One region of the Lysinibacillus sp. NPDC092081 genome, then DNA from elsewhere that is predicted to be linked to it. Evidence: riboswitches for the same ligand, from Rfam matches in the RefSeq annotation. Region 1 holds a riboswitch; the other holds the start of a gene.
The links. Region 1 has a riboswitch for magnesium ahead of mgtE (magnesium transporter). Riboswitches for the same ligand answer to the same signal wherever they lie in the genome.
Positions count from the first base shown of each region.

Region 2: linked by a shared signal. The riboswitch ahead of ACIQLB_RS06630 (MgtC/SapB family protein) and the one ahead of mgtE (magnesium transporter) in region 1 are both predicted to bind magnesium.

Region 1 is NZ_JBIVRU010000012.1:5,284-20,810, reverse strand. It holds gene ACIQLB_RS16570 (RhaT/GlcU family sugar-proton symporter) at 1-647, shown strand, start outside; gene gdh (glucose 1-dehydrogenase) at 663-1,448, shown strand; gene ACIQLB_RS16560 (hypothetical protein) at 1,624-1,905, opposite strand; gene ACIQLB_RS16555 (SHOCT-like domain-containing protein) at 1,916-2,305, opposite strand; gene ACIQLB_RS16550 (DUF2089 domain-containing protein) at 2,319-2,684, opposite strand; partial or broken gene ACIQLB_RS16545 (VOC family protein) at 2,803-3,018, opposite strand; gene ACIQLB_RS16540 (GNAT family N-acetyltransferase) at 3,299-3,772, shown strand; gene ACIQLB_RS16535 (hypothetical protein) at 4,144-4,278, opposite strand; gene ACIQLB_RS16530 (GNAT family N-acetyltransferase) at 5,096-5,623, shown strand; gene ACIQLB_RS16525 (hybrid sensor histidine kinase/response regulator) at 6,211-9,303, shown strand; gene ACIQLB_RS16520 (aminoglycoside 6-adenylyltransferase) at 9,321-9,653, opposite strand; gene ACIQLB_RS16515 (hypothetical protein) at 9,806-9,985, opposite strand; gene ACIQLB_RS16510 (Lrp/AsnC family transcriptional regulator) at 10,559-10,921, opposite strand; M-box (ykoK) riboswitch at 11,641-11,806, shown strand; gene mgtE (magnesium transporter) at 12,069-13,427, shown strand; gene ACIQLB_RS16500 (IS3 family transposase) at 13,713-13,961, shown strand; gene ACIQLB_RS16495 (IS3 family transposase) at 13,916-14,443, shown strand; gene ACIQLB_RS16490 (YkgJ family cysteine cluster protein) at 15,457-15,527, shown strand, end outside.
Region 2 is NZ_JBIVRU010000002.1:369,521-385,047, reverse strand. It holds M-box (ykoK) riboswitch at 754-927, shown strand; gene ACIQLB_RS06630 (MgtC/SapB family protein) at 1,297-2,001, shown strand; gene ACIQLB_RS06625 (magnesium transporter) at 2,020-2,793, shown strand; gene hpaB (4-hydroxyphenylacetate 3-monooxygenase, oxygenase component) at 2,957-4,393, opposite strand; gene ACIQLB_RS06615 (hypothetical protein) at 4,736-4,924, shown strand; gene ACIQLB_RS06610 (polysaccharide deacetylase family protein) at 4,980-6,662, opposite strand; gene recD2 (SF1B family DNA helicase RecD2) at 6,857-9,289, opposite strand; gene hisA (phosphoribosylformimino-5-aminoimidazole carboxamide ribotide isomerase) at 9,479-10,246, shown strand; gene ACIQLB_RS06595 (hypothetical protein) at 10,243-10,530, shown strand; gene ACIQLB_RS06590 (GTP pyrophosphokinase) at 10,700-11,440, shown strand; gene ACIQLB_RS06585 (tetratricopeptide repeat protein) at 11,501-12,160, opposite strand; gene mnmA (tRNA 2-thiouridine(34) synthase MnmA) at 12,245-13,369, opposite strand; gene ACIQLB_RS06575 (cysteine desulfurase family protein) at 13,416-14,564, opposite strand; gene cymR (cysteine metabolism transcriptional regulator CymR) at 14,644-15,063, opposite strand; gene ACIQLB_RS06565 (replication-associated recombination protein A) at 15,266-15,527, shown strand, end outside.

The sequences.
Region 1 (15,527 bases):
GTCAGGTAAACCAATTGAAAAGTATTGATTTAATAGGGGTTTCCAAAACAATGCCCATTTCGACAGGGCTACAATTGGTATCAACAACTTTATTTGGCGTGATCGTGTTTCATGAATGGTCGACAACAATGTCGGTTATATTAGGTGTTCTTGCACTTATTAGTATCATCATTGGTATTGTTCTCACATCACTACCTAATCCAGAAGAGAAACAAGAAGAACACGGAAGCAATTTGAAAAAAGGAATTTTAATTTTACTTGTTTCTACTTTTGGATATTTAGTATATGTGGTTATTATACGCTTATTTAATGTAAGTGGATGGTCTGCATTATTGCCACAAGCAATCGGGATGGTAATAGGTGGGGTTTTATTAACGTTTAAGCATAAACCATTTAATAAATATGCGATTCGTAATATTATACCGGGTTTAATCTGGGCTGCCGGAAACATGTTTTTATTTATATCTCAGCCTCGTGTAGGGGTCGCAACGAGTTTTTCTCTTTCCCAAATGGGGATAGTCATTGCTACTTTAGGTGGAATTTTTATATTAGGTGAGAAAAAAACAAAAAAGCAATTCATAGCAATTATCATTGGGATTGTTTTTATAGTAGCTGCTGGGATTATGTTAGGGATTGCGAAAAGATAAAAAGGAGGGCCTTGTATGTATCCGGATTTAGAAGGAAAAGTTGTTGTAATTACAGGTGCTGCAACTGGACTAGGTAAAGCAATGGGCATGCGTTTCGCAGCAGAAAAAGCGAAAGTAGTGATAAATTATCGTTCCAATGAAGCGGATGTAAATGCTGTAGTGGAAGAGGTTAAAAAAGCCGGTGGGGAGGCCATTGCTGTACAAGGTGATGTTACAGTTGAAGCGGATGTCATCAATCTCGTTCAAACAGCTATAAAAGAGTTTGGGACACTCGATGTAATGATTAATAATGCGGGTATAGAAAATCCAGTAGCTTCTCATGAAATGCCGTTAAGCGATTGGAATAGAGTCATCAATACAAATTTAACAGGTGCGTTTTTAGGAAGTCGAGAAGCGATTAAATACTTCGTGGAGAACGATATTAAAGGTACTGTTATCAATATGTCCAGTGTTCATGAGAAAATTCCTTGGCCTTTATTCGTGCATTATGCCGCTAGTAAAGGGGGCATTAAGTTAATGACAGAAACATTAGCGTTAGAATATGCTCCAAAAGGAATTCGTGTTAATAACATCGGACCTGGAGCGATCAATACGCCTATAAATGCTGAGAAATTTGCAGATCCAGCAAAACGTGCAGATGTGGAAAGCATGGTCCCGATGGGGTATATCGGAAAACCAGAGGAAATTGCCGCAGTCGCAGTATGGCTAGCTTCATCACAGGCTAGTTATGTGACAGGAATTACTCTATTTGCGGATGGTGGAATGACTTTATATCCTGAATTCCAAGCTGGTCGTGGGTAAGTAAGTAGGTGTTAGCTAATACTAGGATTCATTTTTCATCATATTTTTAACCCCGTCCTAATTTAGAACGGGGTTATGCTTGTTTGAGCTTCTATTAATTTTCTAGTTATTGCAAGTTGGAAATTAGGCTTTTTCTACAAAATATCAGTTAGCGGTCGGTGTATTCTATCATCAGCTATAGTCTAACCTTAACCTCAGTGCCGTCCTTAGCTTTGACATCTACTAGCACGATGCCCTTATAATTTCTCAGTTCCTTGACAATAGGCTTTAGCGTTTTTTTCTCTATTAGCAGAAAAGTAAAGTCCAGATTTTTTCTTTCGAACTGCTCTTTTGTCCATTTGTTTACATGTTTCTGTAAAAAATTTGAAGACAAAATTGAAATAGCGATGTTTAAAAAAGCATATGGAATTGGGATTGTAAACCGAACGTCTTTTGCTTTCACTTTTACATGCATCATAAGCGAATCACTATTCAATGATGACCGAAACGGTATCCCCGTTTGCCGATTTAATATCAACAATTTGGCCATCTAATTCGTTTTCGATTGCTTCAATAATAAGGTTTATGTCTATATCTTTAACGTATTTTTCCGATTGAGGAATACTCGCTGCGATGCTGTGTCCAGCCATTAATACTACCTTGACAAGTTTTAAAGGCAAATTGACCGTGACGTTATCATTTTCAGCTGAGACAACACGAATTTTTAATGTTTTATCTAAATATTTAGTCGGCTCTTCAGAAAGCTTTTTAGCTGTTTCTTCTTTCTCTTTTAATACTTGAATCAGCTCTGATGCCTTTTCAGCATCAATCTTTCCTTCTTGAACCATTGTTAACACTCTTGAAATTTCCTCTTTCATGATAAATTCCTCCCTATTCCTCTTTTAAGAGCTTAATCGCTTCTTCTGGTGTAATTTCGCCATTTTCCAACATGGTGACAACATTTTTCTCGTCTACTTCATTTTTCTTCTTCTGCACATAGCCAAGGGATGAAATGATGTCTGTTAGCTTGCCTCGAACCGTTGGATACGAAATCCCTAGTTCTTTTTCAACTTCTTTGATATTCCCTCTACATGTTAAAAATACTTCCACAAAATGAAGCTGATCCTTTGATAAGGATGCTATCTTAGATAATTCAAACTCATTTTCAATCGTAGTGTGACAATGAGAGCACTGTAACTTTGTAATTTTTAATGTTTTACTGCAGACAGGACAATTTGTGATTACTTTATAAGCCATAATGAAATCCCTTCCTTTTAGTTGATTCGATTATATAATGAGGAATCGGAAATGTAAATAATGAAAATTAAAATTTTTTATTTAAAAAATCAATAATGTTAATTCGTTGTTTAATATTATTAATAGTCCGCTTTGGGGTTTTGAATTTATTTTCCTCTGAATAAATCTTGCTATCTAATACAATTCCCGTTCCATTCATAGGTATTATAAATAAATGACCAAATAATATCTCACCATCTGCTGGTAACCCTAATATGTCACAGTACCAATTTCGTGATTTTTCAATACTACTAACAGGAATAAAAATTGTTCCGACTTTATAGGATTCATAAATTCTACCTCCAAATATGAATATTAGTAAATATAAGATTAATTCGCTAAAAATTCCATTTTCCCTTGTACTATCACGTTTTTATGACCTTTACTTGTCCAATTTTTTGTTGAAAAGCAGATCTATAGAACAACTATATTCATGAATAATAAGATTCTTAGAAAGATAATACAAAATTGGTGTATTATTCCACAACCTCTTATTTGTTTGTATAATATGGGGGAGAATATCCTGATATTTAGTAAGCATAAAAATAGGCGATTAGCGTGAGGAGGTTAAAATGATGACAATCGAGATTTTTATCGCAGCAGAGGAAGATTATTTTGTTGTAAATGAGATTGTAAAAGAAGGGCATGAAGAGCATGTGATGGAGGAACCAACGATATTTAAAAGTGTGGAGTCTGTAATGCCCGAATCCTATTATAAAGAATTATTGAACAACGAAGAGAGTGAGGTTCTAATTGCGAAGGAAGATGAAATTGTAGTGGGTTTCGCAGTCATAAGTGTTGAGGCTACTCCACCTTTTGAGTCGCTTGTTCAACGGAAATATGCTTACATACACGATTTTGGTGTAAAAGCAGATTTACAAAGAAAAGGAATTGGAAAAATGCTATTTAATGCTTGTATAACTTGGTCTAAAGAAAAGGAAGTCGACACAGTCGAATTAAATGTTTGGGAATTTAATAAGAAAGCAGTTGATTTTTATAAACATTTTGATATGAAAAGCGTAAGTAGAAAAATGAAATTAGATATTTAAGGGGTATCAATTTTAAATAATTATTTGAGTAGATCGTTAAATAAACTAATTAAAAGGCGATTAAGTATGAGGATATTTATTGGATTGTCATAAAACCATTTATATAGTTAGGATAATATCAGGGAAAAGTAAAAAACATACTTCGGATTTAAGAGTGAATATGAGTATGTAAAAACATGAAAAAAGGACTTCCGTTAATATACTACGCAAGCCCTAGAATGGAGCCAAACATAGCGTCAAATTCAGCCCGTTTTAATGCTTTGATTAATTAAAACTATACTACACTACTTAAATTAAGGTGACCAATTTGTTTTCCAAAAACAAGTTAATAAGTAGTTCAACAGACTATATTCTGAGCATTTAGGATATTACTACACACCGGTCCATACTAAAGTTCTTAATAAATAAAACAAGCCAAGACCGGCAATAATCAATAGAACGAATAAAACAATAGCAAAGGCAAAATTTGTACCTGGTGTATTTAGTCCATTAGATGGATAACTCAAAACAATCCCCTCCTTATAAAAATTTATAGCAGGATTATTTGAAGAAAGGAAAAGTAATACATTTTACTAAAGGTTGTTACAATATGCCACATCCTTTATAATACATTTCCTTTTTATTGATAAAATACAGCTATGGGCAATGAGAAGACGGGATTAATGTCGATTTTCTAATGTTATTTCAAAGTGTGGTTCACATTTACAGGCATCTATTTCTACATAGTTTTCCTTTTCGAACATTTGAAATTAATTTCTAAACGTTCGAATGCGGTATTTCCCACTTCGACAAGTCCCATATAATCAAGCGCCACAAGTAATGACTGATAGCTACAATTTTTTTAAGACCTGCCTTCAGGTGCGCACTAGATCATTGATGAAATAGAGAATAAGGTGCTATTGGAACAATGGTTGTGGCAAATTAATATTACAACCACAACCACAAACACAAACACATGAAACTTCCTTTTTATCTTTATAGTATGTTGTACTAAGTAAAGAACTCAGGGCCAATTACCTTATGTATGGAGGGATTAAATCCTGAATTTATGATAAATTGTTTCATCACTGCAAGTTGGGATGACATTTTGTTAAAACGTATGTCATATAGATAAGCTGTTTGGAATGAAGACCATTATATTACAAAATATACCGTCTAAAAGTTTGAAATAAGACTATTAACGTGATGAAGCTAGTCTACCATTCTCTATTTAATGTGTTGAATAAACTTTTTGTTTCCAATAATAAAAAAATAAGTGATGTAACTCACACGCTTTTAATATAGAATCTAACATATACCTAATTTGGAAGTGGAGTGAAGAAGTTGTTTCCTATTTTAGATACTGAACGATTAGTGTTAAGAGAACTTACTGAATATGACGCCCAAGATATTTTAAATTGCTTTTCTAATGCAGATGTATTACGCCATTATGGGCAGAATCCATTAACAAGTATAGAGCAGGTTAAACAAATAATTAAAAATTTTTCAAAGAATTATGATGAAAAACGTGGAATTAAATGGGGAATTACATTAAAAGGGCAAGAAGGTATTATCGGTACTATTGGTTTTCAAGAGTGGTCCACTGAGCATAAAAGAGCTGACATCAGCTATGCACTTTTTCCTGAGAGCTGGGGAAAAGGGTATGCAAAGGAGGCCGTAAATAGAGTACTATCATTTGGCTTTCAAGAAATGGATTTAATGCGTATAGGAGCAATTGTTTTTACCGAAAATGAAGCTTCAAACATGCTATTAACAAAGTTAGGTTTTGAAAAAGAAGGAATATTAAAAAATTATATGCACCAAAACGGTGTTGCGTATGACACTAATATTTTTTCTCTAATTAAACACTAAAGATCATCGTTTAATTGTCTTCTTGGGACAGTAGGAAGTATTTTTCAGAAATTGTTCCGAGATTACTGATTATATGTAAGTAAGTTACATACACACAGCAGGTCCAGGTATTCAAAATAATTGAGAACCTGGCCTTTTTGTCAATTATTCTCTAATAAAGTTACCCCAAGATGAGGAAGTAACTAGACTAGCATTATAGCTATGATTAAAATATTCACTACAAACTAGCCTCTCACATAAACTGAAAGCGTGACAGTTTCGGCGCTCCTTACAAAATGCAAATGTCGGTGTCCGTAACCTACAGTTTTATGAAAACAAAGTAGCGTTTGTCTATAGTTTGAAATCATCAGGTCCTCAAATTGAGCCTTAGTGATTTTTGTAAAGGGGTACTTTGAATTTCAAGAGAATAAGTATATTTTTGGAAAATTAAATGTTGCACAATGTAAAATTTGGGTCTTGTATAGATAATTAGATTTAAAAGTAATTATAACCATGATAGGATATTATATCGTAGGAGGTGTAGTTTGGCCTAAGGGACTTGTGTTAAAAACAGAAAAACACAAACTTCCTTTTGACAATTATTTTTAATGAAAAAGAGAAAAATTGCTCTCATCATTAGCTTGTTTATTATATTTCTAACAGGCTCACGAATTTTATGGCTGAAGGTATTTATTAATACAGATCAACCACATGCTATAAAAGGTCAAATGGATTTAAGAAATTGGAATTTTAATGATGGTCATGCTATTACATTAGATGGAGAGTGGGAGTTTTATCCTTATAATTGGTTGATTAGTGAAGAAAAGCATTTAGAATCCGCGAAAAATGCTAAATATATACAGGTTCCTAAAGGGTGGAGTTCTGCTTTACAACAGGGAGAGAGAAGCCCTTATGGTTACGGTACTTATCGCTTAAAATTACTCGTCAATCCTGAAGACAACATAACCTACAGTATTCGAGTTCCGAGTGTTCGGAGTTCCTCAGAAATATATGTAAATGGCAGGCGGCTGGCAAAATCAGGTGCAATAGGGGAAAGTGCAGAAAAAACAGTTGCCTATAATGTTCCATATACTGCTTCTTTTGAAGCCAACGGTCACAAAGAGATTGAAATTATTGTTCAGGCTTCTAACTTTAAGGACCCTCGCGACGGTGGAATTGTTCGCTCCATTAAATTAGGAAAAGAAGATATATTAGCTCGGGAAACTCAATTGTCGATAAATATGCAACAACTAGTAGCAGTGGTTTTTTTACTACATGCTATCTATTCCATTATTTTATTTTTTGTAGGAAACAAGGAAGAAAAAAGATTACTTTACTTTTCTCTATTATCGATTAGCAGTATGGTTTATTTCCTATTAGGAAGCGATGACAAATTATTATCTTATTGGTTTCCGATTAATTACGACTGGGCCTTTAAATTAGTTCATCTTTCTATGGTCGGCATAGGCTTTTCACTGCTTCAATGCATAAAACATTGGTTACCTCAACATGTGAGAAAATATATTCGCTTGTTTAGTATTTTCTGTGGTATAGCATCATTGTTGACCATCGTACTTCCTACTCGCTATGTAGTAACCAATCAAGGTATTAACATTATGATTTTAGGAATCCCGATTGTTATAACGATTCTAACTGTAATGCGAGAATCTATTAAAGAGATTAAAAGTAATATTTTTTTACTTCTTGCCATTTTAGCATTTGGTAATAATCTTATTTGGGATGGACTACTTCTCATTTTTGGAATCAAAATGATCATGTATCCGTTTGATATTATTATGACAGTGGCTTGTTTGGCTATTTTATGGTTTAAAGGTTATGCTAAAGTCCATTCGGATACGAAAGAACTTGCTATTAAGCTTCAAAAGACAGATAAGTTAAAGAATGAATTTCTTGCCAATACGTCTCATGAATTACGAAATCCACTTCATGGAATCCTTAACATTTCAAAAGCTGTTCTGGAAAGAGAAGAACGTGTACTTAGTGACAAAAGTGTCAAGGATTTAGAAACAGTACTCTCTGTAGGACGTCGTATGTCACTAATGTTAAATGATTTACTAGATGTTATGAGCTTAAAAGACAGTAACCCCAAACTGAAGCTTAAAACTTTTTCGATTCACTCGATTGTATCGGGTGTGTTAGATATGCACTATGTTATGAAAGAAGGAAAGCAGATTCAGTTAATTAATCATATCCCTGAAAATTTCCCAAAAGTAGTTGCAGATGAAAATAGGGTTATTCAAATTGTTTTCAATTTACTTCATAATGCAGTGAAATACACGAATGAAGGTGAAGTGACAATATCAGGTCATGTGAAAAATGATATGGCGGAAATTGTTATTTCGGATACTGGTATTGGTATTGATGAGGACGCCATTCAACGTATATTTGAACCTTATGAGCAAGGTGCCCTTAGTAAGGCAATGATTGAAGGTGGATTTGGACTAGGCCTTAATATTAGTAAACGATTAGTTGAACTACATGGGGGAACATTACAGGCAAATTCAGTTGTAGGGAAAGGGTCTGAATTTAATTTTACCTTACCAATATCAAACTTACCTGATGAGGAAGATGCTACAGAAAATGAGTCTTTGCACTCGAAGGAAGAATCAACAGTAGCGACTTCATACGATGATAAAACTGAAAACCATCCAATCATTGAAGCAAATCGACCTAGAGTTTTGGTCGTCGATGATGATCCAATTAACTTAAGAGTGATCGAAACAATACTTTCAATAGAAAAATATGACTTAGAAATGGTTACAAGTGGTAGCAAGGCTCTCGATATACTAATGTCTCAAGAGTGGGATTTGGTCATTTCAGACGTAATGATGCCGAATATGTCTGGCTACGAATTAGTACGTACAATTCGTCAGCAATTTTCAATAACAGAACTTCCCGTGTTACTTCTTACGGCAAGAAGTCAGTCTCAAGACATTGAAAATGGATTTTTATCTGGTGCCAACGATTACGTCACAAAGCCTGTTGATGCTCTGGAGTTAAGGTCAAGAGTAAAAGCACTTACCGACGTTAAACAATCTGCACAAGAAAGGCTTCGAATGGAGGCAGCTTGGCTTCAGGCTCAAATACAACCGCATTTTCTATTCAATACATTAAATGCAATCATTACATTAAGTGAAATTGATATCGAGCGTACAAGTAAGCTACTTGAAGCACTGAGTGATTTTTTAAGGGAGTCATTTAAGTTCCAAAATATTGATGAGCTTGTTCCAATGGAGGATGAGTTAAATCTTGTTCGATCCTATCTATATATTCATAAGGAACGTTTTGGGGAGCGGATAAATGTAACGTGGGATGTGGAAGTTTCTACAGACGTCATGATACCATCACTGACCATTCAACCATTGATTGAAAATGCTTTGAAACATGGTATTTTGCCGCGTGAAAATGGCGGGAATATTCATCTTCGCATTGTAAATTACGACATGTACATTGAGATCACTGTGTCGGATGATGGTATTGGCATGGATGAAGCGACGATGGAACGTTTACTTGTAAGAAAATTGGAGACATCAACGGGAATTGGATTGCTTAATACAGATCTTCGCTTAAAACAACATTACGGTGAGGGACTTCAAATTAATAGTAAACCAAATCAAGGAACCGCAATATCGTTTGTTGTTCTTAAAAAGAAAAATCAAAGCAATTTAAGTGTGAATTGATGGTGAAATAAGTATATTCATATTGAGCTGCACCCCATTTTTGGAGGTGCAGTTTTTAAATTGTCCGGTGCAATTTTATACAAAAGTTTGATCATCATTGATAGGAACGCCTGCATAAATGTTTCAATACTACGAAAACGAAGATCTATCCAGTTTCCATCCATAAAGAGCATAAAATACGCATATGACTGATCAAAATCCATATGATAAGATTGATTGTTTTTGTCAGGTTCTTGAATCAATAGTAAGTCTCTAAAAACGTCTAACCATGACGTATCATTTAGAAACGAGGAGATTTCAGTGACTACGTAGACGATATCGTAATCTTGAACAGATATCCTTTGGAGCATTTTAGTTTGTTCTAGAGCCGTTCATTTAGACCGCTCTTCGGTCATCTTTTCTAAATTGTGTGTTAAAAATCGCCAATTTCATTCTATTAGAATGTATTTAGAAAATCACAATAAAGAACAGATAACCTTAATTAGTTATCTGTCTTCTTCAATCACTTTGTAAACGGATCTTCCGATTCATATAGAAAACTTTTCTCAAGATTTTCTTTTGTTTCAGCATTGACGGTTTTTTCTTTTGCTTCTGCTTGTTCACTAGCTGGAGCTTCGTCATGAGAAGAACAAGCAGTTAATAGGAATGCTGACATTGCACCGATATATAAGAATTTTTTCATTGCTATAACCTCCGTTATTGTTTAGTTACAGTTTAGATTGTGCAATTACACTTAGAATATAACGGAAATGACAATGATAAATTTTATAACGAAAAATGATAAATAATCGTAAACATATAAAAAGGGGAAATGGTTGTGAAAAGAATTATAGGTTTCGTCACAATTTGCGGATGGGTATTAGTAGGTTGCTCACATAAAGAATCCAACAGCATAATGGTTCGAGTATTGTTGGAGAGGTACTAGCGAAGGAAAATGAGTGGAAAGAAAGCGAGTACTTTACATCTGAAAATTTAAGCTTCATTGGTGAATCAAAATTATTAGGATTTACGCATAGTAAAGAAGGGAAAATAGTTGTTAGCAAAACAGGAAAATACGCCTGGCACTTTTGGGGAGAGAGCGTCAAAACAGGAGATTACCTTAGCGTAAAGGGTACAGTTAACACAAAAAGAAGTTGAATTGGTTACAGATGTTAAGTTACTTGGGCCGAACAGTGGAGCAGATAACCATGCCCCAACCAATATGACTTTCCCAAAAGCCGGCATGTGGAAGTTGGATGCCTATATTGATGGGAAGTTATTCGGTAGCGTTTATGTAAAAGTTGAAAATTGAAAATCTGCATTCAAGAAGATAGCAACTATCTCCACTGATTTTAAAGTTATTAAGAATAAATTGCTGCTGCGTTTTTATAAATGACAGATAAGGTTCATGGTAAGGACTTTTTGTATAAATATTTATAAATGCATGGACATTGCTGCCTAATTTTATTGGATTCACATTAATAGTATAGCTCTCAATAACACCATTATCTTCAAGTCTTGCCACTCTCGATGACGCCGCTTGCCCAGTCAAATGTACCTTTTCACCCAATTCCTTCATCGTAATACGACTGTTCTTGGAAAGTTCATCTTTAATACGCAGATCCGTACTATCTAACATGTAGAAACTTCTTTCATTATTCAAGTCAAATCGCTAAAAGACTTGATTTGATCTATGTAATTACTATTGGACATAGTATAAACTAAATGTAGTTTAAAGAAAAGGAGTTGTAAATATGAAAATCCAACAAATCTGCAATGCCACTTTAGTACTCGAATATGCAGAGAAAAGATTTTTTAATTTTGTTTGTTTAGTTTTGGGGAAAAAAAATAATATTGATTTGATGATAGCATAACACTCTTTAGGTTATACGGCTATCCATATTTAAGTGTGGGTGCAAATTTGAGTTGGCACAATTTCGAAAAATCCTTTTTGCTTCTTTCATCAGAAGGATACAGTAAACGTCCAAAATTTTTAAAGCCAAGAGATGAAACACGGACATAAAAAACTAAACTATTTTAATGTAAAAAAGAACGAGGCTGGGACAAAACCTCGATTAAAAGTAAAATATAGTAAGAAGCCCGGAAAATTTTACGAACAGTAAAGTTTTCCAGGCTTTGTATTTGAACATATAAATTTTGTTAAAAAGAAAGGACACCTATAAGGATTTTTTCTTGATCAATAAACGGGCCATATAGGAGAAAGAATTATAAAAAAGTGAATCCAAATGCAATTAATTAAGCAGGTTAATCGAGAATGAGGTGCTAGGGTGTCAATATAAAATTCAAATAAAAACATTGACTTCTAAAAGGTTTTCTTTTAGAGTGAATTTGTAAATTAAATATCCTCGTTAGGTGAGGCTCCTGTGTAGGAGATATGCTACTGCCCAGAAATGTCGAAAGACGCCAATGGGTCAACAGAAACCATCGACATAAGGTGGTTTTTAATGTAGCTGGCTTTGTCCTATGCCACACAGTGCTAAAGCTCTACGAATGGAGGAGTAGATTTGCTACAATTTATTTGTTGTGCAATCAATGTACGTATATAGTACCGTGTAAACACCTTCATTCGTTATGAAGGTGTTTTATTTTTTTGTGAGGTGAGGAAAATGGATAACTATTCAGAACCAGACTCGAAGTATTATAAAAATGAACTAAATACACAGAATATCCATGAGGAATTTTAAATTATCTTTCATAACGAAACGAATGTTTTATCGTTGGTGGAATATTTTTTGTTCCTCAATGAAGGAGTAGTGGTGTTAAAAATGATTAAAAACATGCCAGAAGACCAAATAACGCTTCAAATTATTAAGGCGTTAAAAGAAGGAAAACAGAAAGAGTTCCAAGCAATATTAAAGGAACTCCAACCTTATGATATTGCACGAATTTTTGAGGGGCTACCAGAAAAACATCATACACGTTTCTTATTGTTTCTTATTCCTGAACAAATCGCTGAACTGATTCAAGAACTTGAAAAAGAACATCAATTAAAAGTTCTAAATAAATTAGGAATCGAAAAATCTGGTCAGATAATGAATCTAATGCATAATGATGATTTAGCTTCATTGTTAGAGAACCTATCTCCTGAAAAAATTGAAGAACTTCTTTCAGGTATGAAACAAGAAGAATCTAAAATTGTTCAAAATATCATGAACTATCCTCCTGAAACGGCAGGACGAATAATGACAAACCGTTTTGTGTGGATTCCTCAACATTATACGGTTAGTGAATCAGTTGATAAACTTAAAATATTTGCAGAGTTCTCGGAAACGATTAACTATCTGTATGTAATTGATGATGATAAAAAATTAGTAGGTGTTGTATCATATCGTGATTTAATAATAAGTGAGGAATTTGAAAAAATTCAAGATATTATGTATAGCAGAGTGATCTCTGTTACTGCTGATGTGGACCAAGAAGAAGTAGCTCGTGTTATTGAGCGTTATGATTTTTTATCAATTCCTGTTGTTGAAAAAAATAATGAATTAGTAGGAATTGTAACAGTTGACGATATTATTGACGTTGTGATCAAGGAAGCAAATGAAGATATTGAAAAACTTTCGGCATCTGGTAAAGCAATTGATTTTGACACGAAGGCACATGTGGCTGCATATCGCCGACTCCCTTGGCTTATTTTACTTTTATTTATCGGATTAGTGTCTGGAACTATTATTAGTGGTTTTGAAGAAACGTTGTCCAAAGTTGTTGCACTTGCCTTCTTTATGCCGATGATTGCAGGGATGACTGGAAATACAGGTACTCAATCTTTAGCTGTTGTTGTAAGAGGTCTAATTACTAATGATATTGATAAAGGAGTTATTTTCAGACTTATTATTCGAGAACTTAAAGTTGGATTGATAATAGGCATTACCTGTGGAATATTAATTTCCATTATAGCTTTTGTTTGGCAAGGAAATCCTGTTCTAGGATTAGTGGTTGGAAGTTCATTAGTTGTGACTCTAATTATTGGGACCTTAGCTGGGACCATTATACCTCTACTATTATATAAATTCAACATCGATCCAGCAGTGGCCTCTGGTCCATTAATTACAACACTAAATGATATACTATCCTTACTTATTTACTTTGGCATTGCAACAATGTTTATTTCAAAATTGATGTAGAAAAGCCACGAATAACTGCTGCTCCTCGTGTATTCATAAATCTTTCCTAAGCCCATACTTCAACAATCGGGCGCCATTGTTGAATAAATCTTAGATTTTCAAACGACTTTATTGTTATATTTTTATTTATAGTGAAGTATCTTATATCGAAAATTAAACAACTATATTTTAACCCCGTTCTAAATTTAGAACGGGGTTTTTGAAAATCGTTGAAATCCCTGAAGCAACGTATCATTACCATATTCATCATCAAAGAATGAAGATCCTAATCAAGAATGGAAAACATTGATTTTGGCGCTATTTGAGAAGCATGAAGGTAGATATGGTTATCGCCGAATCCATGCAGAATTAAAATCGCTGGGATACGTCATCAATCACAAGAAAGTACAGCGAATCATGAAGGAATTGGGTTTAAAGTGTGTGAAATTCGTTCGTAAATCTCGTAATAAATCATACAAGGGCAAGGAGGGTAAAGTCGCAAAGAATCGATTGAATCGCCGTTTCGACACGCCAAACCTTTACAAAAACGGGTGACAGACGTAACAGAATTCAAGTGTACAGAAAATGAAAAACTTTATTTAAGTCCAATTATAAATCTCTATAACGGAGAAATTATTGGGTTTAGTATGTCCAAACGCCCAACATTGGATTTCGTATTAGAATCGCTACATCCAGTTCTGCCAATCATTCAGAACCAAGCTACATATCGTGCAACGATTCATTCGGACCAAGGCTGGCATTATCAACATAATTCATGGGTGAAAATAATAAGACAATACAATATTTTCCAAAGCATGTCTCACAAAGCGACGTGTGCAGACAATGCGGCGATGAGAAACTTCTTTAGCATACTCAACCAAGAGATGTATTACGATGAAGTATTAATCACCTATGAAGAATTGAAGAAGAAAATCAAACGGTATATCGACTACTATAACAATGAACATATTAAACAAAAACTGGCTGGCATGAGTCCAGTAAAATACCGAACCTATGCCAGCCAATTAGCTGCATAATAAAAACTCTAACTTTAAGGGGTCACTACCATCGAAATGATTTGGATATCCTTTTTTATTGATATAAAGCGTCTTTTTAACAATTTTCATACGAATTGGTATATCAAATCGCATTAATAAAGTTATATTATAGAAAGTTCTATAACGATGCGAATAATACCCATAACTTGGCTACATATAACTAATCTAGCAGCAAGGTCACCTGTTAGAAGAGAGCTAATTTCCGATGATTTCCATTAGTTTTAGCGAAGCGTATACCTAACTGGTAAATTAAAACAATAAATTCAAAACACTGTTTGTAAATGAAGTGAAAAATTATTTTTTCTTCATCACGAAGTGCTGGAAACCATTGATGCATCAATGTTTATAGAGGGGTTTAGTTGAAGAAGAACTGTTGCATAGATTAGTTTTATGGAACAGTTCGTTTGAAATAACTTACAAGTAGGTCATTCTAGCCCTCATTTTGATGTTTTAACCTTGCTTTATTGTAATATACGCACCTTTATATATAATTAAATTAGAGAATGTAAAAAATTGGTAGGGGGCTTACTATAACAGTCGCTTCCCAAGCATACAAGCGGAAGGAGACTACTCATTTAATTTGAGTAGTCTAAATACCAACTATATAAAAAATTATCTATAACCTTTGAAAATTCATAAAAATGTTTATTGTCATTTTAGTTTGTAGTTCAAATCGTGTTGCTAATTTTTCATGAACAATGTTTAATAGTTCCTCTTTAATAAAATACTTTGTGTCCATTTTCTATTTTTATTTGATTAAAGGGAAAGATTATTTTGGAACAAATATAATTAATAAAGAAGAGATTGAGCGTGTTTTATTTGACAAAATATTTTATTTATGCTATAATTTACATTTATTAATTTAAAGTGTAAAATAGGATTCTCCTGGCCAGGAGAGTCCTATTTTTTTGCTTTAATTGAGTTACTGAACTAGAGAATCCAAATCAATAAACGAATTTAACACTTGCTTTTTTCTAGGAGATGATGATTTTATGGAAGATTTACCATGTAAAGGCTGCAGAGGAATGTGTTGTGGGCCTGTTCCGATTACAGAAAAAGAGTT
Region 2 (15,527 bases), on a different contig from region 1:
TAAGCCGTATTTTTTGATTTGTCAAGAGTCAAAAAATGTTTTTTAGTTTTTTTTATTACGAATTTCCGTATAAACTATGAAACAAATATTGTAGTCTTTGCCTTAAAATTTACGGTTGTTTACGAAAAAAATTTATTCTAACAAAACAAATAAAGAGCATTCATAATTTTTCTTAAATCAATTATGCCTCGGCATAAGTTAAACATTTTCTCTGTTCTATTAAGCTGTTTTTATCAACCCTAGCAACTCACAAAAAGATTCCAGTAAGCTTTGCAACGAAAGCAGAGCGACAGGAGTACTTGCCACTCTCCACTCTATATACTTTCATAGATTTTGTATTGATCCTCTTTAGATTCATTGTGCAGCAGTTTAAATATAAAAAACTTACGTACCATGAAAAAGACTTAACGACAGTTACAGAAGCTATTGATCATCCATAAAGTACAAAATAAATAATTTTTAATTCATAAAACTTCTAACCCCAAATTTGATTAAGTAATAATTGTAAGCATAGAAATAAGGCTCATCAACAAAAGTTCGGGATATTATGTAATAAAAAGTTGATTGGAAAGGGAGCTAGCCAGTAGGGGAACGAAGGTTAAAGATATAACGTCCTGACATACGCCCTCGTAGTCAATATCGTTTTGCCCCACTGGAACGGAAATCCCCCACTTATGTGGCCATTTTAAGATTTTTTCTTTTGAACAGTTGTTGACAACCAAAATTATTCAGAGTACAATTCACCTGAAAACAATATGTCCTCGTTAGGTGAGGCTCCTATGCAAACATAGGCCACTGCCCAGAAATATCGAAAGATGCCCATGGGTAGAACAGGAATTGCCGAATTAAGGCTTTTCTTAAGGTGGCTAAGAAATGATTACATTTCTTTACGGTGTATAGTGCTAAAACTCGATTAAGGGGAATCGAACGTACTTTTTTGTTTTTTTGTGCGCTTTTCACCCCCTCTAAATCGTTAGAGGGGGTTTTATTTTATTTGACTATAAAAGGGGGAACATGTGATGGATAGTTATTCGATATGGCATTTCATATTTTTAAATAATTCGAATATGGCAAAAGGCAGCGTTTTTGCGTTCAGTCCGCATATGTCCCTTTCTTCAAAACTCCACTTATGAATTTTCTGCAATTGGAGTTTATCAAGATACGGTTTATTTGATGTGTACGTTGAACAAGATACATTCTAAGCAAGAAGCTCCCTTTTTTACGGGAGCTTTTTTATATTATTTTTATTTTAGTGGCATTCTATAAAAAGAAATGAAGAGGTGATTGACGATGATAATGACAGTAGAAATGATAATCAAGTTAAGCCTAGCTTTACTATTCGGATTATTGATTGGGATTGATAGACAGATTAAACAAAAACAACTGGGCATAAGACCTAGTATGGTCATCTGTATTGCCAGCTGTTTATTAACAATTGTATCCATAGAAGCATTTGGAAAATTTGGCGGTGCCAATCATCCGAATATGGATCCGATGCGACTTGCTGCGCAGATTGTAAGCGGAGTTGGTTTCATTGGTGCTGGCGTTATTTTACGAAGAAGTAACGAGGTTATTTCTGGTCTTACTTCCGCTGCACTAATCTGGTCAGCTTCTGCCCTTGGAATTTCTATCGGGGCGGGGTTTTATCTAGAAGCAACATGTGCTGTCATCCTCTTGATAATGGCAGTCAACATTGTGCCCTTTTTCATAAAAACATTAGGTCTATCAACACTTAACCGACAGGAAATTTCATTAAAGATTATCGTGGAATCGAATTATCGTATGACAGAATTAATTAAAATGATTAAGCATAGAGGGCAAAATGGATCTTCCAAAAAATATGAGTATAAAATTCGGCATTTCAAGCTCAAAGATATTGATAACGATCACCAATTAATTGACTTAATTCTTTCGGTACCAGAAGACCAATACACGACGGAGATTTATTATTATGTCAAAAAGATTGATCACGTCCTGAGTGTCGAAATTGAGAATTTGTAATAGAAAGGAGCGTCAATAATGATTAGACTACATCAATATAAATATAAAGAAGAGTACACATACTACATGTTGCAATCTTTAAAGTTTGGAAAAAAAGATTCTTTTCGAAAGGATTTTCTAGATTTGCACCCTATGGATCAAGCAACATTTTTTATAGAACTTAGTGAAGAAAGGCGCATCACAGTTTATTCTTTTTTAACTCCTTGTGAATTTGGAGAAATTTTTAGCGAGTTAGAACCATCCATGCAGAAAAAATGTATTATAGAGCTTGACCGTCCATTTGCAGTGGAGATGTTAAATGAATTACCTCCAGATGACGCCACAGATTTCTTGGGGCTACTATCATATAAAGAAGCCGATTTTTATTTAGAACGTATGGAAAAAGATGAAGCCAATGATATTAAGCAATTACTTCAATACAAAAAAGGGTCAGTGGGAGCCTTGATGACAACAGACGTAGTAATAGTTGCAAAAGATGATTTAGTAATTGATGTGTTTGAACGCCTAAAGCATAGTGAAGCTGATGCAGAAACTTTTTATTACTTATATGTTACAGATACGAATAAACAATTGCTTGGAGTCGTATCATTACGAGAGCTAATAATTTCCCCACCAGAGTGTCGAATGCGTGAAATAATGAACTCTGGAATCATTTCAGTATCTGCCCATACAAACCAATCTGAGGTAATCCAAATCATTCGAAAATATGGTCTTTTAGCAGTCCCTGTAATAACAGAGAACCTTGAACTACTTGGAATCGTTACTTTTGATGATGTGCTGACATATCTATAAAGATAGTGATATTTTTACAGCAATTATACTCAATGAGAAGTAATTGTATCAATTATGCCGAGGCATAATAGCGTCCGGAATTGGCTTTGTGTTTGCACAAAGCCGATTCCGTGACATCCGCTGAAAGAAGTTAAATTAATTTTAAACAGTTACTTCCTCAAAACTAATTATTATTTTTCAAAAAGTTTTCTACCCGATTAACTAATTCTTCCCTGTTATAAGAATTATAAAGTGCGCTGGCTAAACGGACTGGATCCCCAAAGAAAAAGCGTTCATACAGTGTCTGTCTTGTACCGAAGCTACTCATCGTTAAATCCCAAGCTAAGCGGAATTTTTTGACGCGCTCCTCTCCACCATCCTGAAAAGACTGTAAATAATGCTCAAGATCACCGTCATCCGCTGTAAATGCTTTTTCACTTGGAATGGACATTAATCCGCTTGCGCCAAGTAACTGGATAATTTCTGTAAAGGTCGGATATACTTTAGGGAACATCTGAATAGCTACTTGTACTGTTGGAAGATCAGGTCTTATAAAACCAAATTCATCTCTTTTTGCTTCTATTTCAGACTTTAACAGTAAGGCCTTCATCGTTTCTAATGTCACGATGATATCAACAACCTTTTGCTGCACATGTTGGTATTCGCCGATATTTATCGTATTTATAATTGACTGTACAACACCTAAGACAAATTCCGTTTTGGCAATTTGACGTGTAAGAACTTGATGTAAACCATATGTCTGAAAACCACTTACGTTCAAAAAGTTATTAGCAACTTCCACATTCTCATAATAAAAGACGCGTTCCCACGGTACTTCAACATTATCAAATACAACGATTGCATCCATTTCCTCGTAACGACTACTTAATGGATAATCAAAAGCCGATTCCCCTCCGACAAATGATTGTCTACATAAAAACTTTAAACCTTTTGTATTACTTGGTATCGAGAAAGCAAAGCCTTTTCCTTTATCAAAACCATTTGTTGATATAACAAGGAGTTCATCTGTAATTCCTCCCTGTGTCGCGAGTAATCTCGCACCTTTAATTACTAACCCCTCGCTCGTTTTATCTACAATTTTAGCAGCAATTGTAACATCTTCATCTTCAAAATAAAATTTTTGACGGTTTACTTGTGGCTCGATAAATGTATGTGTCATAGTCAAATCGTTCTCTCGAGCATACTCATAAAATTTTAATAAATGCTGCGGGAAACAATTTGGCTTATCTTTCAAATATTCTGCTACGGATGCCAGAGCCATTAATGTCGTATTCATGTAATCCGGACTTCTCCCCATAAGGCCATGATTAGATAATGCCCACTCTCGTATTGCATTACGTCTTTTCACGAGATCTTCGACTGTCACTGCTTGAAGAAAAGACATACCTACACGGTTATTACTCGTTGGTGAAACATATGTCATCTTCTCAAGCAACGCCTTTTCATTTTGTAAATCAAAAAGCCTCGCCTGACTCTGCATTACTCCCTTAAATGCTGGATGCTCCGACACCTTCCCTGTGACAACTTTCCCATCAATCGAAATATACGTTTTTAAAGCGTCAATACGGTCAATATATTGCTTTCCTGTAATTACTGGCATGCAGTCACCCCTAAACGTTCCAAATGTTTTAATACTTATTTAGTATATGGAATTTCCTAATATTAGGTTCCACTTTACCCATCTGTATTATAGAAAATCCGAAAATACCCGAAACTGTACTACTTTATTAATACAGTTAAAAAACTGCCTTTATTACACGATTATTCAGTTACTTTAGATAAAAACGGTTTCAATCAGCACTTTTTTTACGAGTTCAATTTTGTGACACATTCACAGAAAAGTCCTCTTCGACTAGTACAGAATTGCTAGATTTTTTATATATGCAGGTGTAAGATAGCTTCGTAAACAAAACAAAAACATCTTTTTATTAAAGGAGAATATATGAATAAACAAATCATCTCATACGTGGCGGAAATGGAAGCTGCTTTAATGAATAAAATGGAGGATCATAATGAAGAGAATCTTTTATTTTCGATTGCTACAGATATGATTGCCAAAGAAAAAAATCAATTTAAAAATGTTTGCCAAGCATATGAAGTAGTTAAACATCACCTAGTTGGCATCCACTAATCAAATAACTCACACAACAAAACCCGATCAATTCAAATTGATCGGGTTTTGTATTTTACTGCGCATATGGCAGGACCATTTTTTGGAATTGTATAAATGTTGTTTGTTGATTACTGGACAAGCGTTTAATTTGATATACATCATCGTACGGATTGTTATAGCCAAGCTTCGTTGAAAATGCCATTGTGAATCCAGCTTCCTTTACCGCATTAATGATGTTGGCATTATATTGTCCAAACGGATAAGCAAAAGCTTTAGCCTTTGGAATAATTGTTGTGCTACGTTGTAAATCCTGAACAACCTCATGGTATGGGATTAGAAGCATTTTGCCTTTATTCCCTACTAAGTCGTGTAAATTGTAAGTGTGTGATCCATACGCAAAAACATCTTGCATATTTGTCATGTCCTGACGTGAAAGTGCCTGTAAATCATTATAATTAAAAATTTGCCCATCATTCGAATTTTCATTACGGTACGTAATTAAAAATTGTGTAGCTTTAAAGCCATTGTTTTTAAGTACTGGATACGCATATTCACGTGTTGACAATAGGCCATCATCAAAAGTTAAAGCAATTGAGTAGGCAGGTAGTGTAATTTCATTACGCATGAAACGCAATAATTCGTCTACAGAAATGGTTTCGTAGTTTTTACTTTTTAAATACTGCATTTCTTTTGCAAATTGAACATCTGTCATCGTAGTACTTACATTTTTGAAACGTCCAAGCTCATGCTCTTTTAGAAAATGATGATACATCATTACAGGAACGCCACGATCAATCGCTACTTTAGAGCTATGGATATATCCTTCACGGCCGCCAAGTACTGTTACGTACCAATCCCCTTCTTTCCGCAATATCGGATAACGGCGATTTGAGTCTAGTTTAGCAAATGGCTGTAACGCTTTTGTTGCTTTGTCATAAATTTCACTGTTGGCAGAAATAGGGATGAAATACTCATTTTTCATGGTATTGTCCTTACCAACATTTTTATATGAAGGAGTATTTAAAAATTTCACCTTTGATTTTTCTGCATAAATATATGATTTTCCCCAACGAACTTGAACATATGTTGGATCCATTGATTCTACAACCTCTAGCTGTTGCCCTTTCATTAACGTAGCAATAGCCATTTCTTTTTCACGGCGGAAATCATAAAGAATTACGTTTTCTAACGCCTCTATATAGCCATTTTGTTTAATAGGAGGAGTTGTAGTTGGTTTTTCAACAGGCTTTGTGGTATTCGTATTTGTTGTATTCTGACCTTTTTCTTCCACAACAAGATTACTATGTACATACCCTAAGCGTCCGTTCACAGCAATTCCATACCAACTACCCATTCTGCTATATATAGGGAAGCGAACTCCCTCTGACAATGTGGCAAATTGAACAAGTTTATTGCCAGTATTATCGTAAATCGGTGCAACGCTTTTTGGGACAATATAGTCCTTTATTTTAGCAACAGCTGGGACTGAATTTTTATAGTTTTTTGCTGAAACAACCTTTGTATAACGTTTTTCAACATAACCATCATAACCACCCCAACGAATTTGCCACCAATTGGCTCCATAATCTTTTGTTACTTCAAAAGTTTGCCCTGCTGATAATGTTCCCACCTGAACTAGTGAGCCTGAACGATTATCAAAGACAGTTGCTTCTTCATTCACTTGGATGACGGTATTATTTGCATATGCTTTTTCTGCAAAAGGTAATAGCATCATGAACAGAAGCAATACTAGCATGCGTTTCACTATATTCACCTCATAAAAATTTTTATTATCTTTTCCTTCAATCATTAGACGATTTTCCAACCAATAAAAGTTGATTGGTTGAATTAATTTCATCAATCATATTTTACAAGAGCTTATTGGGGAGGTCCCGTTTTTATTGTTTCAGAACCCTTGATACTAAAGGGATTAAAATTTATGAAATTAACTCACTTATCTAAATAATCATACGGTGAGACCCCATCCATTCCAATCAATGGATGGATATATGGTTCTGTTTCTATCGTTAGCTTGAAATCAAAGGATTGTTTTTCATTTTGTAAATCTTCGTTTAATAGAACATTTTCTGCTTCTACAACTTCCTCTGCAACATTCATTGGATTGAGCCTTGCACGTAGAGACGTAAAGCGCTGTAAATCATCCGTACGCTGTAAACCATCTGCTAGCACATCAGGTTCACCACATAAAATCAAGAAATTTTTTGCACGCGTAATACCTGTATATAACAAATTACGACGCAGCATTTTAGAATAGCCTCGTACAACCGGCATTATAACTGTTTGGAACTCAGAGCCTTGCGATTTATGAATGGAACAACAGTAGGCAAGTGTCAATTGATTGAGGTCACTCCGTTGATAAGTTACTTCAATACCGTCGAATGACACAACAAGTATATCTTGTTTATCAATGGTTTCCTTTGCCTTTATAATACTGATTACCTCACCCATATCACCATTAAAAACATTGCTCTCTGGTTGATTAACAAGCTGCAAGACTTTATCCTTTATGCGATATGTGACATCACCAAAGACGAGCTCTTTTCTAGTGCCAGTATCGTTTGGATTAATAAGTTCCTGAATCATTTTATTTAAATTGTCTATTCCTGCTGGACCTTTGTACATTGGTGCTAACACTTGGATATTACGAATTTCTTGACCTTTCGTAACCGCACTTTTCACAACCTGTGTGACAACGCTTGCTACCTGATCTGAGGAGGCTTTAATAAATGAACGGTCAGACGTCTTTAATGTTAGGTCATTTGTGATATTACCACGTTTAATTTGATGAGCAAGTTCAATAATCGTTGAGCCCTCTGCTTGTCGATAAACCTCTGTTAATTCGACAGTAGGTATTTGCCCGGAAGCCAACAAATCCTTTAACACCTGTCCTGGTCCTACTGGTGGTAGCTGGTCTTGATCGCCAACAAATACGACTTGCACATCCTCATGCAAGGATTTTAATAATTGATGCGCGAGCCAAGTATCGACCATCGACATTTCGTCTACAATAATAAGTTTTCCTGTAACCTCACGCTCAGTTTCTTCCTCTTTCTCCTGACCAGTAAAGCCTAGCAATCGATGGATTGTCATTGCTGGAAGTTCTGTTGATTCCGATAAACGCTTGGCAGCACGTCCTGTTGGAGCACATAAAATAATCGGAAAGGGTTCTTCTTTTTGTGCGTATTCCTTCGGGTTTAATGATAGTCCGTGTAACTTTGCATAAACTTCTACTACACCCCGAACAACAGTTGTTTTACCTGTACCGGGGCCACCAGTTAAAATCATAACAGCTGAGTTTAAAGCTTGTTCAATAGCATTCGCTTGTGTTTCAGCATATGTGACATTGAGCATCTCTTCTGTTTCACCAATCGCTTTGCGTACTTCAGCCTTACTAAAATGTTCAGCATTATTGTTACGTTCGATTAAAGCTAATATTTTTGATGCAATTCCTACTTCTGAGAAATATAGAGATGGTAAATATAATCTCGTTTCTTCCCCACAAATTTTACTTTCCTCACGCAATTCGATACAAGCTTTAGAAATGATCTCAAAAGGAATTTCCTCTCGTTGGCTTTGCTCAAGCATATCTTTTACTAGTGGTAAAACATGTTCCGCATCTAAATATACATGCCCATCCGATAAAGCTGCTGTATTTAGAGTATGTAAAATCGCCGCCTTAATACGGTCTGAATGATTGCCAGTAATCCCTAATTTTGAACCTAGCTCGTCAGCACGAAAGAAACCAACACCCTCTACATCTTCAATAAGGCGGTATGGATTTTCAGTTAATAATTCAACGGCCTCAGTTCGGTATGTTTGGTAAATTTTCATGCCAAGCTGTGGTCCGAAACCCCATTCATTCAGTTGAATCATCACTCGTTCTAAGCCTAGATTTTGTTCAATCGTACGATGGATAACCTCTTTTTTTTCAGCAGATAGTCGAGGTACAGCATCGAGCGCATTTGGGTCCTCTAAAATAAGACGTAACGCATTTGCCCCTAGTTTCTCTACGATTGTTTCAGCAGTTTTTTTTCCGATTCCAACAAACAAGTCACTCGATAAGTAATGAATAATTCCTTGCTCTGTTGCTGGCACTTCCTTTGTGAATGTCTCTACTTGAAATTGTACACCATATTTTGGATGTTGTCTCAATAATCCTGTAAAACGATATTGTTCATCCATCTGTAAATGCGGAAAATATCCAACAACTATTATTTCTTTATCCTCATACTGTAAGTTGGTCTCTTGAATTTTCACACGAACTATCGAATACATATTTTGTGCATTATGGAAGATAGAGACGATTGGACGTCCGAGTATAAAAAATTTATTTTGTTTAAATAAATCAAGATTCTCTGCCATTTTCGGTTCGTCCTTTCGTGTTCATTTCAATCATTATATTTTACCACACCATAATGTGTAAAATCGTTTAAAAAGAGAATTCACTAAATTCTTTTAAAATCGTATGGATAAATAACATTTCACGGTTATTATCAACCTTTACATGCTATGATATAGGTGAATTTGTTGCACGGAAGGATTGTGAAACTATTGGAATTTAGACCTTGCATCGATTTACACGATGGCAAAGTAAAACAAATCGTTGGTAGCACACTAGGTCATAAAGATCAAGTTGTTATTGAGAACTTTATTTCAAATCATGACTCTAGTTATTATGCAAAAATGTTTGCCACGGATCAATTAACAGGTGGTCACGTCATTATGCTAGGTGATGGAAACGAAGATGCCGCATTAGCAGCACTAGCAGCATATCCTCAAGGGTTACAGGTTGGTGGCGGTATCACCACGAAAAATGCAAAAAAGTATATTGATGCGGGAGCTACCCATGTTATTGTCACATCATTTATATTCTATGATGGCAAACTCCATTTAGATCGACTAAAGCAATTAGTACAGATTATCGGTAAACAGCATCTTGTCATCGATTTAAGCTGCCGTATGCGCGATGGAAAATGGTTTGTTGTTACTGATAAATGGACAAAATTTAGTGATTTTGAAGTAAATGCTGAGTCTATTGCATTTATCGAAAATTTCTGTGATGAACTACTTATTCACGCTGTTGATGTGGAAGGAAAGAAAGGCGGTATGCAGGAAATCTTAGTGCAAGATTTAGCCACTTGGACAACGATTCCAACAACATATGCTGGTGGAGTTCGATCTTTAGACGACTTAAAGAAGTTTAAAAATATCTCAAATGGTAAACTTCATGTGACAATTGGTAGCGCTCTTTCAATTTTCGGTGGAGATTTACCTTATTCAGATGTGGTGCATTATTGCAAAAAAGGCGGGGTATTGTGAAGTTAATATATAAGGATTATGTTTTCCCTTTTCAAGAAACAAATTTAGAACGCATTATAGATGGTAAATATTTTAAGATAAATACGAAGGATCATTCTCTTTCGTTACATATACAGCTAGATGATGAACAAATGCTCCTTGAGTTTTCAAAATCTTTAAAGGCAACATGCGGCTTCTTACGTGATCAAGAAACAGAGCCTTATATTGGTATTTATATCGATTTACAAATATTCATTGATGAATTTAATAAACGATACAACTTAAATGCTGAAATTATCGCTTAATAACTAAGGGGACTAAAATCCCCTTTTTTTATTTGAAACAAGAATACTATACCTAATTTAGAGCACATATTTCTATTTAGTAGCTATTTTTGTTAAGCTATTATTTAATGAGATTACAATAAGAGAATTTGATTAATGTTATTTGCGAAAAGAAAGGATTTTATGAAGAATGAAAAATGAACTCGAAGCAATCACTTTAAAAAGCCTACAATCAGAAATAACACGTTTCTTTTTAGCCTATAGATTTGCCTTGCAAGAAATTGAAACGAAAATAAATATTTTACAAGAAGAGTTTAAGTTAATTCATGAATATAACCCGATAGAGCATATTTCAACTCGAGTAAAATCACCAAAAAGTATATTATCGAAGATCCAGAAAAAGAACCTTGAGAAATCTGTCGAAGTGATTCGTGAAAACATTCGTGATATTGCGGGTGTGCGAATTACATGCTCCTTTGTAGAGGATATTTATAAAGTAAGTGCCATGCTACAGGCGCAAAATGATATTGAAGTTGTGGATGTAAAGGATTATATTAAATCCCCAAAGGAGAATGGCTATCAAAGCTTGCATCTTATTATAAAAATCCCAATTTTTATGTCCGATCGTGTGGAAAGTGTTTATACAGAAATTCAAATCCGTACAATTGCAATGGACTTCTGGGCCAGCCTTGAACATAAAATCTATTACAAATACAACAAGGAAGTACCTGAACATATCCGTTTTGAATTGAAGGAGGCTGCCATTCAAGTAGCTGAACTGGATCGAAAAATGGAACGACTTAATGAAGAAATAAATATTCTAAAAGCGGATGAAGAAGAGACGTCATTAGATGCAATGCCTATTGCTTATTTAGCACAATATCTATCTCAACTACCACTTGGTTATTCTTCTGAGGATGATCAAGACTAAACTCACGATATAAAAGGATGCCGAAGTAATTCTGGCATCCTTTCTCTACTATAAGTTATTTTAGTTAAATCGCTGTGCAATCATATCGTAAAGATAACGTGCTTGGTCGTATTCTGGCTGTAATGTAAATGCTTGTTTTAAGTGGTACATAGCATCTTCTGTTTGCTCAGTAGATACCGCATATAGTACACCTAAATTATAATGCGCATCTGCGTTATTCCAATCCTGTTCGATTAAATAGTCTAATTCCTTTTTGCCTTCTTCAAACATTTCTAGCGCACATAGCACGATCGCATATGCTAGACGAATTTGTGTATCTTCTGGCGCAAGCTCTGAAGCTCGTTGTAAGTATGGCAGTGCAAGCTTCGAATTTTCCATTCGCTCAAAGCATTTGCCCATCATATAATACACATCTGCGCCTTCAATTTTATGTTTCAGTGCTTGCTCATAAAGCTTTACCGCTTCCGCATATCGTTCCGCATTATAATATAAATTTGCTAAACCATAATAAGCAGTTGCTGCTGTTTCATCGACAGTGATTGCTTTTTGAAAAAAGCGTTCTGCTCGTTCAGTATCCTCTAAGACTGCTAAGAGATTTCCGAAATTTACATAACCTATTGGGTTTTTAGGCTCTTCTTCAATCGCTTGTGTAAAAAGTTGTGCAGCATCCTCGTAGCGCTTTTCTTGAAACGCTTGAATGCCTTGCTCGTTAAAATCCATTGTTTTTCTTCACCTCTATGTAGCGAAAGACTGCTTTAATTCTATACACTTCAGAAAAAGTAGTATAAGCAGTCTTTTCGCTAATTAACCTACATATGTTAGTTTTTCATTATTTTTAAAGACTTCGTCAATTGTACCGCCACCTAAACATTCTTCGCCGTCATATAGTACAACAGCTTGTCCAGGTGTAATCGCACGTACTGGTTCAGCAAACGTAATAAGTGTACGTCCATCCGCTAAAATTTCCACTTCTACCGGTGTATCTGTTTGACGATAACGGAATTTTGCTGTGCATGAAAATTTCCCGGGCAATTTTTTTGTCGAAGTATAGTTCATTTTCACAGCAGTCAGTGCAGTAGAATATAGTGAATCATTATTGAAACCTTGTCCAACTAGTAACACATTGCGCTCTAAATCTTTCCCTAACACGAACCAAGGCTCACCGTCACCACCTATTCCAAGACCATGACGTTGACCAAGTGTATAGTACATTAATCCGTCATGCTGGCCCATTACGGCACCTTCCATAGTCTTCATTTTACCAGGTTGAGCTGGTAAAAATTGACTTAAAAATTCTTTGAAATTACGCTCTCCAATAAAGCAAATTCCTGTTGAATCCTTTTTCTTCGCTGTAGCTAAACCAGCTTCCTCCGCAATTTTACGGACTTCCTTTTTCTCAATATGTCCAATTGGAAACATTACATGCGACAATTGTTCCTGCGATAATTGATTTAAGAAATACGTTTGATCTTTATTATTGTCAATGCCACGAAGCATTTTAACTTCGCCATCGCCACTACGATCCACTCGAGCATAGTGACCTGTCGCTAAATAATCAGCTCCAAGATCCATCGCATGCTCTAAAAACGCTTTAAATTTAATTTCCTTATTACACATAACATCTGGATTTGGCGTGCGTCCTGCTTTATACTCTTCTAAAAAGTATGTGAAAACCTTATCCCAATATTGCTTTTCAAAATTCACTGCATAGTACGGAATCCCGATTTGATTACATACTTTAATAACATCATCATAGTCTTCTGTAGCTGTACAAACGCCATTTTCGTCTGTATCATCCCAGTTTTTCATAAATATCCCGATTACTTCATATCCTTGTTGTTTTAGTAAATATGCAGCAACCGAAGAATCTACCCCACCCGACATGCCGACAACAACACGAATTTGTGAGGGGTCACGTGTTTCTTTCATTTTGGTCACCTTTTCTTTTTTCTAATTCCATTAAATGTACAGCGAATTATTTTTTCGCTAGTCTTTTCACAATCGCTGCTGTTTTTTCTGCCGCATGTTGTACATCAACTTCTGTTAAACCTTGACCGAAGCTAAAGCGGATCGAGTTACGTAATTCCTCTACCCCTTGTCCAAACATCGCAACTAAAACGTGTGATGGATCAATGGCGCCAGCAGTGCACGCAGAACCACTCGATACGCAAATACCTGCCATATCAAGATTTACTAGGAATGACTCTACTTCCATACCAGAAAAACTTACATTTAAAACGTGTGGGAGCGTATTTTCTATATCTCCATTCACATGAAATGCTAGATTTTCCTTCGTGAAAACATCCAGCATCATTTGCTTAAAGCGATTGTATAATGCGCGCTTCTCTTCTCGCAACTCATTTGCAATTTGCACTGCAGTAGCAAAGCCAATCACTGCTGGCACATTTTCAGTACCTGCACGACGTTTTTTCTCATGTGCTCCCCCTAATGCATAACTAGTAAATGGTGTTCCTGCTTTTTGGTAAAGGAAACCAATACCTTTAGGACCATTAATTTTATGTGCGGAAACACTTAGCATATCAACCTGTAAATCAGCAACATTAATTGACTCTAAACCATATGCCTGAACAGCATCTGTATGGAAAATAGCCTTATGTTCACGTAACAAGTCACCAATTTCAGCAATCGGTTGAATCGTACCAACTTCATTATTGCCGTACATAATCGTGACTAAAATTGTATCCTCACGTAATGCATTTCGCACGTCTTCTACAGAAACACGTCCTTTTTCATCAACCGGCAAATATGTCACATCAAAGCCATCTCGCTCAAGCTTTTCACAAGTATGTAACACAGCATGATGTTCAATTTGTGTGGTAATGATATGCTTCCCTTCAGCAGCCCTTGCATAAACAGTGCCAAAAATAGCCGTATTATCCGCCTCTGTTCCGCCACTTGTTATAATAATTTCCCCAGGTTGAGCACCAATTGATCGGGCAAGTATTTCACGTGCATCGTCTAAATATTTGCGCGCCTCTCGACCTATCCCATGAATACTTGATGCATTACCATAAACCAGTTGCATTGCTGTAGTCAGAGCGTTTATTACTTTGTCATTCATTGGTGAAGACGCTGCATGATCGAGATAAATATATGAATTCATGTTGAAAACTCCTTTGTACGAAAAGCGCCAAAGATCTGGTTCCCTGCCTCAGGTTAGGGAGCTGTGCTTTAGCCTAATTTTAAATATAGAACATATAGCCTTCCGCTACATTTTCTTCAGTATATTGTGCTAGATCCTCAATTGTCGTTGTATCTAACACATTTTTCACAGCATCACGAATGCGGAGCCATAACTCTCGCTGAGGTGCTTCTTCATTTTCAATACCTTCTACTGGTTGAATTGGACCCTCTAACACACTAATAACATTAGCTGCCGAAATTTCACTTGGTGGATTTGCTAGCATATACCCACCATATGCACCACGTACACTTTTCACTAAGCCAGAATTACGTAATGGTGAAACCAACTGCTCTAAGTATGCCTCAGAAAGCTCCTTTTCAGCAGCGATTTTGCGTAGTGGAATAGGTCCTTCTCCATAATGCTTTGCTAATTCAATCATAATCGTTAGCCCATAACGGCCCTTTGTAGAAATTTTCATTTTATCACCCTCAATTAGTCTAGTCAAAAATACTACCATCAGTATATCATAATCTCCTCTCGAAGAACTCGGAAATACTCTCGGGAGGTTATGATATACTATTAATTGCGCCTTAGTATAGTTAGTCAAAATACTATTAACGCTTCATTCTAAGCACAAAAAAACATATTAATTGAAAAACAGTTGAAAGGGGGAATTTTTAATGCATAACGAACCACTCGCTTATCGCATGCGTCCTTTAACCCTTGAAGAGATTGTAGGACACCAAGATTTTATCGGTCCAAACACCGCTCTTTATAAAATGATTCAAAATGAGCATGTTCCATCCATGCTACTATACGGTGAGCCAGGCATCGGTAAAACGTCAATTGCGAATGCCATAGCAGGAAGCTCGAAGCTTCCCTTTTTCGCACTGAATGCTACTCGCGCTGGTAAAAAGGACGTTGAGGATATTGTACAGGAAG